DNA from 2 places in the Kluyvera fluvialis genome. Region 2 is predicted to be linked to the other one. Evidence: predicted binding sites of a transcription regulator. Region 2 holds the regulator's gene; the other holds the start of a gene.
The links. The regulator PurR, encoded in region 2, represses purine synthesis genes. The targets are predictions, from matches to a motif close to CANGCAAACGTTTGCNTG.
Positions count from the first base shown of each region.

Region 1: gcvT (glycine cleavage system aminomethyltransferase GcvT) is a predicted target of PurR. The motif match lies at 3,696-3,713, and genes of this name have one in related genera.

Region 1 is NZ_AP046142.1:907,483-915,631, forward strand. It holds gene pepP (Xaa-Pro aminopeptidase) at 1-983, shown strand, start outside; gene ubiH (2-octaprenyl-6-methoxyphenyl hydroxylase) at 980-2,158, shown strand; gene ubiI (FAD-dependent 2-octaprenylphenol hydroxylase) at 2,178-3,380, shown strand; gene gcvT (glycine cleavage system aminomethyltransferase GcvT) at 3,773-4,867, shown strand; gene gcvH (glycine cleavage system protein GcvH) at 4,895-5,284, shown strand; gene gcvP (aminomethyl-transferring glycine dehydrogenase) at 5,449-8,149, shown strand, end outside.
Region 2 is NZ_AP046142.1:2,394,414-2,402,562, forward strand. It holds gene punC (purine nucleoside transporter PunC) at 1-120, opposite strand, end outside; gene punR (DNA-binding transcriptional activator PunR) at 232-1,143, shown strand; gene purR (HTH-type transcriptional repressor PurR) at 1,162-2,187, opposite strand; gene AC6I4B_RS11430 (hypothetical protein) at 2,318-2,497, shown strand; gene cydH (cytochrome bd-I oxidase subunit CydH) at 2,481-2,570, shown strand; gene AC6I4B_RS11440 (MFS transporter) at 2,731-3,894, shown strand; gene sodB (superoxide dismutase [Fe]) at 3,933-4,514, opposite strand; gene AC6I4B_RS11450 (C40 family peptidase) at 4,638-5,435, opposite strand; gene grxD (monothiol glutaredoxin 4) at 5,777-6,124, shown strand; gene rnt (ribonuclease T) at 6,182-6,826, opposite strand; gene gloA (lactoylglutathione lyase) at 6,930-7,337, opposite strand; gene AC6I4B_RS11470 (alkene reductase) at 7,409-8,149, opposite strand, start outside.

The DNA of each region.
Region 1 (8,149 bases), 1.5 Mb from region 2:
ACCAACAGCTATTCCAACTGCTGAATGGCCTGGACGTCATTTATCATGCTCAAGGCGAATACACCTGGGCTGATGAGATAGTCTTTACGGCGCTGGATAAACTGCGCAAAGGCTCGCGCCAGAACCTGACGGCCCCGGACGCCATTATTGATTGGCGTCCAATGGTGCATGAAATGCGCCTGTTTAAAGACAGCGAAGAGATTGAAATTCTGCGTCGTGCCGGTGAAATCAGCGCGCTGGCTCACACCCGCGCGATGGAGAAATGTCGTCCAGGGATGTTCGAATATCAGTTGGAAGGCGAAATTCTGCATGAATTTAGCCGCCACGGTGCGCGCTATCCGTCCTACAACACCATTGTTGGCGGCGGTGAAAATGGCTGCATTCTGCACTACACCGAAAACGAATCTGAACTGCGTGATGGCGAACTGGTGCTGATTGATGCCGGTTGTGAATATCAAGGCTACGCAGGCGACATCACCCGCACCTTCCCGGTGAACGGTAAATTTACCCCAGCGCAGCGGGCTATTTACGACATCGTTCTCGCCTCGCTATATAAAGCGCTGGAGCTATATCGCCCTGGCACGTCGATTCAGGAAGTGACCACAGAAGTGGTGCGTATCATGGTGACGGGCCTGCATCGACTTGGCATCCTCAAAGGCGAAGTGGAGCAGTTGATTAGCGAAAACGCTCATCGCCCGTTCTTTATGCATGGCCTGAGCCACTGGCTGGGGCTGGATGTGCACGACGTTGGCACTTACGGGGCGGATCGCTCCCGCCTGCTGGAGCCGGGTATGGTGCTGACCGTTGAACCCGGGCTGTATATTGCGCCAGACGCGGATGTCCCGGCGGAATATCGCGGTATCGGCATTCGTATTGAGGACGACATCCTTATTACGCAAGACGGCAACGAAAACCTCACCGCAAGCGTGGTGAAAGATGCCGATGCCATCGAAGCACTGATGTCGGCGGCGCGCCAGCTATGAGTTTAATTATTGTCGGCGGCGGCATGGCGGGAGCCACGCTGGCGCTGGCGGTTTCGCACTTAACGGCGGGCCGCCTGCCGGTGCACCTGGTGGAAGCGGCGGATATTCATGCCGCCCAGCATCCAGGTTTTGACGCCCGCGCGATTGCGCTCGCGGCAGGCACTTGCCAGCAGCTCGCGAAAGTGAATCTCTGGCAGGCAATAGCGGATTGTGCGACGCCGATAACCCACGTGCACGTTAGCGATCGCGGGCACGCCGGATTTGTCACGCTTGATGCGCAGGACTATCGTCTGGCGGCGCTGGGCAATGTGGTTGAACTGCACGATGTCGGCCAGCGTTTATTTGCTCTGTTGCGCAAGGCGCGTGGCGTAACGCTACATTGCCCGTCGCGGGTTGAGCAGGTGCAGCGCCAGCAGGATAGCGTCAGCGTCACCCTGGACAACGGCGAAACGCTGCATGGCAAACTGCTGGTGGCCGCCGATGGCTCGCGTTCTTCGCTGGCTGCGCAGTGCGGTATGCTCTGGCAACAGGAGCCGTACAACCAGGTCGCGGTGATTGCCAATGTCACCACCGCCGTGCCGCATCAGGGGCGAGCGTTTGAACGCTTCACCGAACATGGGCCGTTAGCGATGTTGCCGATGGCGCAAAATCGCTGCTCGCTGGTGTGGTGTCATCCGCTGGAAAATCATGATGATGTCCTGAATTGGTCTGATTCCCGTTTTTGCAGTGAATTGCAGCGGGCGTTTGGCTGGCGGCTGGGGCGTATCACCCATGCCGGTGCGCGCAGCGCCTACCCGTTATCTTTGATGACCGCGACACGAGCGGTATCACACCGTTTGGCGCTGGTGGGCAATGCCGCGCAGACGCTGCATCCGATTGCCGGACAAGGCTTCAATCTGGGTATGCGCGATGTAATGACGCTGGCGGAAACTCTGGCGCAGGCGTATGCGGCAGAAAGTGACATTGGCGATTACGCCTTGCTGTGCCAGTATCAGCGCCAGCGAGCCGAGGATAAAGCCGCCACCATCGGCGTGACCGATGGGCTGGTGCATTTGTTTGCTAACCGCTGGGCACCGCTGGTTGTTGGTCGCAACGCGGGGTTGATGGCGATGGAATTATTAACGCCCGCACGTGATGTGTTGGCGCAGAGGACGCTAGGCTGGGTCGCCCGCTAATAGCTGTTAAGGAGTTAATGTGCAAAGTGTTGATGTCGCCATTGTAGGCGGTGGAATGGTCGGGCTGGCGGTGGCCTGCGGTTTGCAGGGCAGCGGGCTACGGGTCGCCGTGCTGGAACAATCGCTGCCGCAGCCGCTTGCCGCCGATGCGCCGCCTGCGCTACGCGTATCCGCCATTAATGCTGGCAGCGAAAAGCTGCTGTCGAAGCTGGATGTCTGGTCGGCAATTGTCGCTCAACGCGCCAGTTGCTATCACGGCATGGAAGTGTGGGATAAAGACAGTTTTGGTCGCATCGCGTTTGACGATCGCAGCATGGGCTACAGCCATCTTGGTCATATTGTTGAAAACGCAGTGATTCATCAGGCGTTGTGGCAGAAAGCACAGCGTTGTGCCGACGTCACGCTGATGGCTCCGGCAGAGTTGCAGCAGGTCGTATGGGGCGAAAATGACGCCTTTTTAACCTTGAAAGACGGCAATATGCTGACAGCGCGTCTGGTGATTGGTGCTGATGGCGCAAACTCCTGGCTGCGCAGCAAAGCCGACATCCCGCTGACCTTCTGGGACTATCGCCATCACGCGCTGGTGGCGACCGTTCGCACGGAAGAACCGCACGATGCGGTGGCGCGTCAGAGTTTCCACGGTGAGGGTATCCTGGCGTTCCTGCCATTGTCTGACCCGCATTTGTGCTCCATTGTCTGGTCGCTGTCGCCACAGGAAGCGGAGCGGATGCAACAGGCGGATGAGGCCGAGTTTAACCAGGCGCTTAACCTGGCGTTCGATAACCGCCTCGGGCTGTGTAAAGTCGAGAGCGAGCGGCAAATTTATCCGCTCACCGGGCGTTATGCGCGCCAGTTTGCTGCACACCGTCTGGCGTTGGTCGGCGATGCCGCTCACACTATTCATCCGCTGGCGGGGCAGGGCGTCAACCTGGGTTTTATGGATGCCGCCGAGCTGATTGCTGAGCTGCGTCGTTTACATGCCGAAGGCAAAGACATCGGCCAGCATTTTTATCTGCGCCGCTATGAGCGTAGCCGTAAGCACAGCGCCGCGTTGATGCTGGCGGGAATGCAAGGCTTCCGTGAGCTATTTGCAGGTGACAACCCCGCGAAAAAACTGCTGCGTGATATCGGCCTGAAACTGGCAGACACGCTTCCCGGCGTGAAGCCGCAATTAATTCGTCAGGCTATGGGCCTGAATGACCTGCCTGAGTGGCTTCGTTAACTCGCTCACACTTTTGCTCCCGGTCACTTCGCCGGGGGCATGACCTCTCATTTGAAATATTCTAATTTCACGTCATTTTTCGCATTAGATTTTTTAATCTGTCTGTTTTTACAAAACGAAAATCTTGCCCTGTTTTACGCAGGAAATATCAGCTTATGCTGAATCGATAACCATTGATGTTAATTATATGTGGTGTAATTCGCTTTTTTGCAGTTGATCCTTCTGTATGCTTTTTCGCGACTTTTGGTCATAAGCTAATGTGATGACCCTTTTTTCTTGATGGTTTAGCGCTGGGTTCGGTGGTAAGTTCAGGGAAAAGAGAACGTTTGCGTCGATGCCTGAACAGGCGTCGGCATTCTGTTTTGTAGTGCGAGATATTCAACGAGGACATGATGGCTCAACAAACGCCTTTGTATGACCAGCACGTGCTATGTGGCGCGCGAATGGTAGATTTCCACGGCTGGATGATGCCGCTGCACTATGGGTCGCAGATTGATGAGCACCACGCGGTGCGCACCGACGCCGGAATGTTCGATGTGTCGCATATGACCATCGTCGATCTCCACGGTAGCCGGACGCGAGAATTTCTGCGCTACCTGTTGGCGAATGACGTCGCCAAGCTCACCAAGCCGGGCAAAGCGCTGTATAGCGGTATGCTCAATGCATCAGGTGGCGTTATCGATGACCTGATCGTTTATTACCTCACCGAAGATTATTTCCGCCTCGTTGTAAACTCCGCCACTCGCGAAAAAGACCTCTCCTGGATTACCCAACACGCTGAACCTTATGCCATCGACATCACCGTACGTGATGACCTGTCGCTGATTGCCGTGCAGGGGCCGAATGCTCAGGCAAAAGCCACCAGCCTGTTTAGCGATGAGCAGCGCCACGCAGTCGAAGGTATGAAACCGTTCTTCGGCGTCCAGGCGGGTGACTTCTTTATTGCGACCACCGGTTACACCGGTGAAGCGGGTTATGAAATTGCGCTGCCAAAAGAACAGGCAGCAGATTTCTGGCAAGCGCTGGTGCAGGCGGGCGTTAAACCTTGTGGTCTGGGCGCGCGCGATACGCTGCGCCTTGAAGCGGGAATGAACCTATACGGGCAGGAAATGGATGAAGGCATCTCTCCGCTGGCCGCCAATATGGGCTGGACGATTGCCTGGGAACCGGCAGACCGCAACTTTATTGGTCGCGACGTGCTGGAACTGGAGCGCGAGAAAGGCACTGACCAACTGGTAGGCCTGGTGATGACCGAAAAAGGTGTACTGCGCGGTGAGCTGCCGGTGCGTTTCACTGATGCGAATGGCAACGCGCGCGAAGGTGTGATCACCAGCGGGACATTTTCCCCAACATTAGGCCACAGTATTGCTCTGGCTCGTGTTCCGGCGGGCATTGGCGAAACCGCCATTGTGCAAATCCGTAACCGCGAAATGCCGGTAAAAGTCACTAAACCTATTTTTGTACGAAACGGCAAAGCCGTAGCGTAACCCATTCTTATTCTGGAGATTTTATTGATGAGCAACGTACCAGCAGAACTGAAATACAGCAAAGAACACGAATGGCTGCGTAAAGAAGCCGACGGCAGCTACGGCGTAGGGATCACCGAACATGCGCAGGAATTACTGGGCGACATGGTGTTTGTTGACCTGCCAGAAGTGGGCGCAACAGTGAGCGCGGGCGATGACTGTGCTGTAGCAGAGTCCGTAAAAGCAGCTTCCGATATCTACGCGCCAATCAGCGGCGAAATCGTCGCGGTGAACGAAGCGCTGGGCGACTCGCCGGAGCTGGTGAACAGCGAACCGTACGCGGGCGGCTGGATTTTTAAAATCAAGGCCAGCGACGAAGCGGAAGTTGCCGCCCTGCTGGACGCAACGGCATACGAAGCGCTACTCGAAGACGAATAATGCAGTGCCTGTAGGCCGGATAAGTGTAGCGCCATCAGACGAGAGGCGCAGGATGCCGGATGGCGGCGTTGCCTTATCCGTCCTACAAAAACAGGTTGGCCAGCGCCATCGGGCCAACCGGGCAGATAATTACGATTCACCGCACGTTTCAGGAACCATCGCTCATGACACAGACTTTAAGCCAGCTTGAAAACCGTGGCGCGTTTATTGAACGTCACATCGGGCCGGATGCTCAGCAGCAACAAGAGATGCTCAAAACCGTAGGCGCGGATTCATTAAACGCCCTGATCGGGCAAATTGTGCCGAAAGATATCCAGCTTGCTACGCCGCCGCAGGTAGGCGACGCCACCACAGAATTCGCCGCGCTGGCGGAGCTGAAGGCGATTGCCAGCCGCAACAAGCGCTTTAAGTCTTACATTGGCATGGGTTATGCCCCAGTGCAGTTACCGCCGGTTATCCTGCGCAACATGCTGGAAAATCCGGGCTGGTATACCGCTTACACCCCGTATCAGCCAGAAGTGTCGCAAGGGCGCCTGGAAGCACTGCTTAACTTCCAACAGGTGACGCTGGATCTTACCGGCCTCGACATGGCTTCGGCCTCACTGCTGGATGAAGCCACTGCCGCAGCCGAAGCGATGGCGATGGCTAAGCGCGTTAGCAAACTGAAAGGCGCAAACCGCTTCTTCGTTGCCGCCGATGTGCATCCGCAAACGCTGGATGTGGTGCGTACCCGCGCGGAAACCTTTGGTTTTGAAGTGATTGTGGACGACGCTGACAAAGCGCTGGATCATCAGGATGTTTTCGGCGTGCTGTTGCAGCAGGTGGGTACGACCGGTGAAGTTCACGACTACAGCAAACTGATTGCTGAGCTGAAATCACGCAAAATTATCGTTAGCGTCGCCGCTGACTTTATGGCGCTGGTGCTGTTAACTGCACCGGGCAAACAGGGCGCGGATGTGGTCTTTGGTTCTGCCCAGCGTTTTGGCGTACCGATGGGCTACGGTGGCCCACACGCGGCCTTCTTCGCCGCAAAAGATGAATTCAAACGCGCGATGCCAGGCCGTATTATCGGCGTATCGAAAGATGCAGCGGGCAATACTGCGCTGCGCATGGCGATGCAAACTCGCGAGCAGCATATCCGCCGTGAGAAAGCGAACTCCAACATTTGTACTTCGCAGGTGCTGTTGGCGAATATCGCCAGCCTGTACGCGGTGTATCACGGCCCGGTTGGCCTGAAACGTATTGCGAACCGCATTCACCGTCTGACCGATATTCTGGCTGCTGGTTTACAGCAAAAAGGCCAGAAACTGCGTTATGCGCACTACTTCGACACTCTGTGCGTTGAAGTGGCTGACAAAGCCGCTGTGCTGGCGCGCGCGCAGGCCGCAGAAATCAACCTGCGCAGCGATATTCTCAACGCCGTGGGGATTACGCTGAACGAAACGACCACTCGTGAAGATGTATTGAACCTGTTTAGCGTGATTCTGGGCGATAACCACGGCCTGGACATCGACGCGCTGGACAAAGACGTGGCGCTCGATAGCCGCGCGATCCCGGCGGCGATGCTGCGTGATGACGCGATCCTCAGCCATCCGGTATTTAACCGTTACCATAGCGAAACCGAGATGATGCGCTACATGCACTCTCTGGAGCGTAAAGATCTGGCGCTGAATCAGGCGATGATCCCGCTAGGTTCGTGCACCATGAAACTCAACGCGGCAGCGGAAATGATCCCGATCACCTGGCCGGAATTTGCAGAACTGCACCCGTTCTGCCCCGTTGAGCAGGCCGAAGGTTATCATCAGATGATCGGCCAGCTTTCCGAATGGCTGGTGAAATTAACCGGTTACGACGCACTGTGTATGCAGCCAAATTCTGGCGCACAGGGCGAGTATGCCGGCCTGCTGGCGATTCGTCACTATCACGAAAGCCGTAACGACGGACACCGTGATATCTGCCTGATCCCAAGCTCTGCTCACGGTACTAACCCAGCATCCGCACAAATGGCGGGGATGCAGGTGGTCGTGGTGGCATGTGACAAAAACGGCAATATCGATCTGGCGGATCTGCGCGCGAAGGCTGAACAGCACTCCGCAAACCTCTCCTGCATTATGGTGACCTACCCATCTACTCACGGCGTGTATGAAGAGACGATCCGTGAAGTGTGCGAAATCGTCCACCAGTTTGGCGGTCAGGTGTATCTCGACGGCGCAAACATGAATGCGCAGGTCGGCATCACTTCACCTGGCTTTATTGGCGCGGATGTCTCGCACCTGAACCTGCACAAAACCTTCTGCATCCCACACGGCGGCGGCGGCCCGGGCATGGGGCCGATTGGGGTTAAAGCGCATCTGGCTCCGTTTGTTCCAGGGCACAGCGTGGTACACATTGAAGGCATGTTGACCCGTCAGGGCGCGGTTTCTGCCGCACCGTTCGGCAGCGCGTCTATCCTGCCTATCAGTTGGATGTACATCCGCATGATGGGCGCGGAAGGCTTAAAACAGGCGAGCCAGGTGGCGATTTTGAACGCCAACTATATTGCCAGCCGCCTGAAAGAGGCTTATCCGGTGCTGTATACCGGCCGCGATGGTCATGTGGCGCACGAATGTATTCTTGATATTCGCCCACTGAAAGAAGAGACAGGGATTAGCGAGCTGGATATTGCTAAGCGCCTGATTGACTACGGTTTCCACGCGCCGACCATGTCCTTCCCTGTAGCGGGCACGCTGATGGTGGAGCCGACTGAATCAGAAAGCAAAGCCGAGTTGGATCGCTTTATTGATGCCATGCTGGCGATTCGCAGCGAAATCGACCGTGTAAAAGCGGGCGAGTGGACGCTGGAAGATAACCCGCTGGTGAACTCGC
Region 2 (8,149 bases):
CGCTGGGGTTTGTAAGTCTTGCTGGATGGCAGCAAATGCAGGTAGATACATATCGGTGGCCAGAAAGCCCAGCACGCTAAGCCCTGCGAGCCAAACTAAAAAACCTTTCCCAGGTTGCATAAATCGCCCTTTTTATTGTTAGTGAACAGAGTCGCTGAGTGTAGAGAGTGCATTCGAGCTTGTGAAACGCTAATATTTGAGTCATGGATTCAAAATTTTTGCAGGCAGAAAATGTGGTCTGAATATTCGCTGGAAGTGGTTGATGCAGTTGCGCGTAACGGCAGTTTCAGCGCTGCCGCACAGGAGCTGCACCGTGTGCCTTCTGCTGTAAGCTACACGGTACGTCAGTTAGAGGAGTGGCTTGCTGTGCCGCTGTTTGAACGTCGCCATCGTGACGTTGAACTGACGCCAGCCGGAGCATGGTTTTTAAAAGAAGGGCGATCTGTTATCAAAAAAATGCAGATCACCCGTCAGCAGTGCCAGCAGATAGCGAATGGTTGGCGCGGGCAGTTGGCGATTGCCGTGGATAACATCGTCAAGCCACAGCGCACCCGGCAACTGATTGTCGATTTCTATCGTCATTTCAGCGACGTTGAGCTGATTGTGTACCAGGAAGTGTTCAACGGCGTGTGGGATGCATTAGCTGACGGTCGCGTGGAGTTAGCGATCGGCGCAACGCAGGCGATTCCTGTCGGGGGGCGCTTTGCCTTTCGTGATATGGGGATGCTCAACTGGCACTGCGTGGTGTCTGGCTCGCATCCGCTGGCGAAAATGACGGGGCCATTGAGCGACGATGTGTTGCGCAACTGGCCATCGTTGGTGCGCGAAGATACCTCGCGCTCGTTGCCAAAACGGACAACCTGGCTGCTGGATAACCAAAAAAGGGTGGTCGTGCCGGATTGGGCATCATCAGAAACCTGTATTTCGGCGGGGTTATGTGTGGCGATGGTGCCGGGGCACGTGGCGCAACCGTGGCTGGAAAGCGGTGAATGGGTCGCGCTGGAGCTGGAAAACCCTTTCCAGGATGCCGCCTGTTGCCTGACGTGGCAGCAAAGCGATGCTTCTCCGGCGTTAAGCTGGTTGCTGGAATATTTGGGCGACAGTGAAACGTTAAATCAAGAGTGGCTGCGGACGCCCGAGTAGGGCATCCGCAAAAAGCGATTAACGACGGTAATCGCGATAAGGACCATCGGCAACCGAGCGACGCTCGATAAGACGCGGGTGGACTTCAATCGACTGTGACTCTTCGCGCTTGCTGACAATTCTGTCCATCAGCATATTGAAGGCTGTTTCACCAAGCGAATCTTTCGGCTGGTGAATGGTTGTCAGCGCTGGGGTAAAGAAGCGCGAGTTACGCACATTATCATAACCGATCAGCGAAATGTCCTGCGGCACGCGCAGCCCCATTTCGTCAGCGGCGCACAGCGCGCCCATCGCCATGATATCGCCACCGCAAAAGATAGCGGTTGGGCGAGGATGCTGCGACAAAATTTGCTGCATCGCGCGATAGCCGGATTCTGGCTCAAAATCGCCTTGTACAATCCAGTTAGCCGGTACGTTGATTTGTACCTCTTCCATCGCTTTCATAAAGCCCGCCAGACGCCCGGCGCCGGTGTTGCGCTCCAGCGGCCCTGGGATCACGCCGATATCGCGATGACCGCGTTCGATCAGATAACGGCCAGCCATATAGCCGCCTTCAAAGGCGTTATCGATTACCGAATCGGTAAAGTCGGCTTTGGCTTCGCCCCAGTCCATCACCACCATTGGGATGTGGCGATATTCTTCGAGCATCGTCAGCAGAGGCTCTGGATACTCAGAGCACATGACCAACAGGCCATCTACGCGTTTTTGCGCCATCATCGACAGATAGGCGCGCTGTTTTTCCAGGTTGTTCCACGCGTTACCCAGAATCAGCGTATAGCCTTTTTCGAAGCAGTTTTTCTCAACGGCTTCGATAATTTCGGCAAAGTAGGCCGCTTCGCTGCTGGTGGCTAACAAACCAATGGATTTGGTGTGATTAACCTTCAGGCTACGGGCAACGGCGCTTGGCGAGTAGTGCAACTCTTTAATCGCCGCCCAGACCGCTTCACGCGTTTCCTCGGCGACAAAACGCGTTTTGTTAATTACATGTGATACGGTTGTAGTGGAAACGTTTGCGCGCTTCGCTACATCTTTAATAGTTGCCATTCCATCTCACTCCAGACCCTGGCCTGCCCCTGAAAAAATCGAAAGGAAAACGTTTGCCTTCACACACCCTGGCGCAATTTGTGAATTGCGATTCGCCGGGAAAACGATACAGGACGACAGGAGGGGGTCAATGGCCGGTACGCTTTTAAATAAGCGTCGAATTTTGGCCTATCTTGACGCAAAGTGGAAGAGCAAAAACAAACATCCTGCTAAATCTGTGAAGATTTTTATGATTAACTGTGCAAAAATGAGTAAGGTCAGTTTTGCTGTAGCAATAAAAAGGAGAAAAATTGATGAGTACCGAACTTAAGCTGTCGCTCTCTACTACCGTTGTAACGCTTGCGCTGATTGTCGCCGCAGCGTTCACTGCCATCCTGCATTAATTCCCCTGTGAGGGGGCTGCCGCTCCCTCATCATCCGATTGTTAGCAAATAAGCAATAATCTTTTGCTATTTTGTACGCTTCTGCTTTTCTGTGATTAATGTCATGCTTTTAACATCATATTGATGTCGCACTCTCGATGCGGCTAACCGGAGTTATGGCATGAAAATTAATTTCCCATTATTGGCGCTCGCCATTGGGGCTTTTGGCATTGGCACTACCGAGTTCTCCCCGATGGGCCTTTTGCCGGTAATTGCGAAGGGTGTGGATGTCTCAATTCCCGTTGCGGGAATGTTGATCAGCGCTTATGCGGTTGGGGTGATGGTGGGTGCTCCGTTGATGACGCTGCTGTTATCGCACCGTGGGCGACGCAATGCGCTTATCTTCCTGATGGCGATATTTACCCTCGGTAATGTGCTCTCGGCGCTGTCGCCGGATTACACCACATTGATGTTATCGCGCATTATTACCAGCCTTAACCACGGCGCATTCTTTGGTTTAGGTTCGGTAGTGGCGGCAAGCGTAGTGCCCAAACACAAACAGGCCAGCGCGGTCGCGACCATGTTTATGGGGCTGACTATCGCCAATATCGGCGGCGTTCCGGCGGCGACCTGGCTTGGCGAAACTATTGGCTGGCGTATGTCGTTTTTGGCAACGGCGGGGTTGGGCGTGATTGCGATGATTAGCCTGTGGCTGTCACTGCCGAAAGGCGGCGCGGGTGAAAAACCGGATGTTAAACGTGAATTGGCGGTGCTGGTGCGCCCGCAGGTGCTTTCGGCGCTGTTAACCACCGTTCTGGGCGCAGGGGCAATGTTTACCCTCTATACCTATATTTCTCCGGTGCTGCACACGATAACCGACGCGTCATCCGGCTTTATCACGCTGATGCTGGTGTTGATTGGCGTTGGTTTCTCCATCGGTAACTATCTTGGCGGCAAATTTGCCGACCGTTCGGTGAGCGGCACGTTGAAAGGCTTCTTGCTGCTGCTGATGCTTATCATGCTGGCGATCCCATTCCTCGCACGTACCGAAATTGGTGCGGCGGTGAGTATGGTGATTTGGGGCGCAGCGACCTTTGCGGTTGTACCACCGTTACAGATGCGTGTGATGCGCGTTGCCAGCGAAGCGCCGGGGCTGTCGTCATCGGTCAATATCGGGGCATTTAACCTGGGTAACGCGTTGGGGGCTGTGGCCGGTGGGGCGGTGATTTCAGGCGGCCTGGGTTACAGTTTTGTGCCGGTGATGGGGGCGATTGTCGCTGGTTTAGCTCTGCTGGTTGTGTTCTTTAGCAGCCGTTCTCGCGGTGAAGAAGCGCTCGTCAGTTAATAAAAAACGCAGAAGGGGATTCCCTTCTGCGTCATTTCTTATGCCGCTAAGTTCTCGGCCACAAACGCCCAGTTAACCAGAGCCCAGAAGTGCTCCAGATAGTTAGGGCGCGCATTGCGGTAGTCGATGTAGTAAGCATGTTCCCACACATCAACGGTCAGCAGCGGTTTAGCATCGGTCGTCAGCGGAGTTGCCGCATTGGACGTCGATACGATAGCCAGAGAGCCGTCTGCTTTTTTCACCAACCACGTCCAGCCTGCGCCGAAGTTTTTCACTGCGGCATCAGTAAACTGCGCTTTAAATTCCGCGAAGCTACCAAATGAGCGGTTAATGGCTTCAGCGACTGCGCCAGTCGGTTCACCACCGGCGTTCGGAGCCAGGCAGTTCCAGTAGAACGTGTGGTTCCAGACCTGAGCGGCGTTATTGAACACGCCACCTTCAGATGTACGAACGATCTCTTCCAGTGTTTTACCTTCAAAGGCAGTGCCTTTGATCAGGTTATTCAGGTTGGTGACGTAAGTCTGGTGATGTTTACCATAGTGGTACTCCAGCGTTTCCACGGAAATATGTGGAACCAGAGCGTCTTTGGCATACGGTAATGCAGGTAATTCGAACGACATTGCTACTCTCCTTCTTATAGTTTGTTTACTCAATAACCTTGTACTGAGTAAGGACAGGGTAGCAAATTAAAAGGTGAGATAAAAGATAAGCTTACCCCGTTTATTAACAAACGGGGTAAGTGATTAACGAATGGTCTTCGGCGTAACCACGCGACGCGCGCCAACGTAGTGGCGAACCCAGTAGTCTTCGCTTAGTGAGGTGATTTGAATATCACGGCCGGTACGTGGCGACTGGATGAACTTGCCGTTGCCAACGTACACGCCAACGTGATCGGCAGTACCGCGACCACGAGTGCGGAAGAATACTAAATCACCACTTTCCAGCTCACCACGGTCAACCGGACGTGCATCGCGCAGGTGATACATTTCGTTTGCGGTGCGTGGAATGCGGATATTCACCAGATCTTTATAGGCGTAGTACACAAGACCGCTGCAATCGAAACCGGTACGCGGTGAGTTTCCCCCCCAGCGATACGGTTTACCCAGTTGTCCCATCAGCTTATTCATCGCCGTTTTTTGTGCCTTCTGCACGCGAACTTTGTGCGCCTGAGCAATGGTGGTGGTTTTGGCTTCTGCTGGGCTGGTAGTGCAGATTTTTTTGTGGCCTTTGCGGGTCTTGCAGGTTGTTATCACGTTGGCGGTTTTCAGCGAACTACTTTTCTTGCTGACTTTAGCCGTAGACTTAACGGCGGCTTTGCGCGGGGTAGAGGCTGCTTTTTTAGAGACCGGGGTCGTTGCTTTTTTCTTGGTGTTAGATTTGCTGACCGTATTCTTTTTCTTACGTTCGCTGCCTTTTACAGGAAGCGATTTTTGCGCCGTGGGCGTTTTGGTATGCCCTGTGGCATGAGCCAACGGCGTAAAGGATAACGATGTAAACAGCAATGCACAGAGCGTGAACGACCATTTTTTAATCTGCGCCACTGAATAACCCTCTGAGTATGCAGGCTTTAAAGTCTATGCCTGAGTATGGTTTACAAAACCCAACGATTCTAATCCATAAAAACACGAAATGTTAAGCGCGTTTTTGTATCTAAAACGTTGTTTCGTTAACAACTGCAAAAAAAAACATAACTTGATACATATTGAATCAAAAAATGAGCAATATTTAGCGCGCGTGAGCGATAAAGACATATTTATAAAGCAACTTAACGCGACAGGCGATAAAATAGTAAAGCGTGAACAAAATGTTATTTTCTGTTCAGGGTCTGAAACGCTACAATGTCGGACTACTGTCGTAAAGAGAAGTTTGAGGAAGCAAGATAATGAGCGAGACAATTGAAAAAATTCAGCGCCAGATCGCTGAGAACCCAATCCTGCTGTACATGAAAGGTTCCCCGAAACTGCCAAGCTGCGGTTTTTCCGCGCAGGCGGTTCAGGCGCTGTCTGCCTGTGGCGAGCGTTTTGCTTATGTAGACATCCTGCAAAACCCAGATATCCGCGCAGAATTGCCGAAATACGCTAACTGGCCGACCTTCCCACAGTTGTGGGTAGATGGTGAGCTGGTCGGCGGTTGTGACATCGTGATTGAAATGTATCAGCGCGGTGAATTGCAACAACTGATCAAAGAAACCGCTGCGAAGTACAACAGCGAAGAGCCGAAAGCGGAATAATCGTCAGGCTACGGTAGAAACAAAAAAGCGACCTTCAGGGTCGCTTTTTTTATCGCGTTATTCCGCCGCCATTGGCAGCGGCCAGCCGCCGAGACGCTTCCAGCGGTTGACGATTTCACAAAACAGAATCGCAGTTTGCTGGGTGTCGTACAGCGCGCCATGCGCCTGGGTGCTGTCAAAGTCCATGCCTGCGGCGGCGCAGGCTTTCGACAGCACGGTTTGCCCTAACGCCAGCCCGCTAAGTGCGGCGGTGTCGAAGGTGACAAACGGGTGGAACGGGTTACGCTTGAGCGAGGCACGTTCGGCGGCCGCCATCATAAAGCTGTGGTCGAAGGTGGCGTTGTGCGCCACCATAATGGCGCGGTTGCAATCGCTGTCTTTAATCCCTTTGCGTACCATTTTAAAGATAGCGTGCAGGGCGTCGTATTCGCTAACTGCGCCACGCAGCGGGTTTTCAGGGTCGATACCGTTAAACGCCAGCGCTTCCGGCTGGAGATTCGCCCCTTCAAATGGCTCCACGTGGAAATGTAAGGTGTTGTCCGGCATCAGCCAGCCTTGCTCATCCATTTTCAACGTGATTGCTGCTATTTCAAGCAAAGCATCCGTTTTGGCATTGAATCCGGCGGTTTCAACATCAATAACCACAGGATAGAACCCACGAAAACGGTCGCATAGACCATTAAGTTGCGCATTGTCGGACATCAGAATCTCTTACACCTGGAAAAAGTAGCGCGCATTATGGCAAATTTTGCCTCGGCTTGGAAAGGCGGGAGAAAAATGCGGGCGCTGGCGCACCCGCAGACGATCAGTTGCCGAGGCCTTTGCCGGCATCTTTTTCTTCGATCAGCTCGATTTTGTAGCCATCGGGATCTTCAACGAAGGCGATAACCGTTGTGCCGCCTTTTACCGGGCCAGCTTCACGGGTGACGTTGCCACCGTTGTGACGAATACGTTCGCAGGCTTCGGCGGCGTTATCCACGCTCAGCGCAATGTGGCCGTATGCCGTGCCGAGGTCGTATTTATCCACACCCCAGTTATAGGTCAGCTCAATAACCGCTTCGTCGCTTTCGTCGCCGTAGCCGACAAACGCCAGCGAATATTTGTATTCGGTATTTTCGCTGGTGCGCAACAGCTTCATGCCCAGTACTTTGGTGTAAAAATCAATGGAGCGTTGCAGGTCGCCGACGCGCAGCATGGTATGCAGTAAACGCATGATATCCCTCGTCCTATTTATGAGTGGTCGGTTTAGTATAGCGGCGGAAGACCGCCGCTATCAACGTAGGATCACAGCGTAGGGTAATCGGTATAACCTTCGGCGTCACCGCCATAGAAGCTTTCCGGGCGCTGTGGGTTCAGTTCGGCTTTGTGCTGAAGACGCGCCACCAGATCTGGGTTGGCGATGTAAGCGCGACCAAAAGCGACGGCATCGATTAACCCTTTTTCAATCAATTCTTCTGCTTTTTCCGGTGTGTATGCACCAGCACCAATAATTGGGCCGTGGAAACGAGCACGAACTTTTTCGCGGAACGCATCGCTGTACGGCTCGCCGCCAGCCCAGTCGGGTTCAGACATGTGCAGATACGCGATACCACGTTTGCCCAGTTGCTCAATCAGATACAGCGCGTCGGCTTCTTCGTTCGGGCCGTTATCGACGTTCTGGAAGCTACCAATAGGTGAAACGCGAATACCGATACGGTCGGCGCCCCATTCTTTAATCCCTGCATCAACCACTTCCAGCACCAGGCGCGCGCGGTTTTCTACGCTGCCGCCGTACTGGTCGGTACGATGGTTAGAAGAAGGGGACAGGAACTGGTGCAGCAGGTAGCCGTGAGCCGAGTGCAGCTCAACCAGATCAAACCCAGCCTCACGGGCGTTAGCAATCGCCTGGCGGAAATCGTTAACGATACCCGGGATTTCGTCGGTTTCCAGTGCACGTGGCATGGAGGTATCGACGCGAATCGCATGGCCGTTTTCGTCACGCAGTGAGGTGCGGGTATTGGCGCTCAGCGCAGATGGCGCAACCGG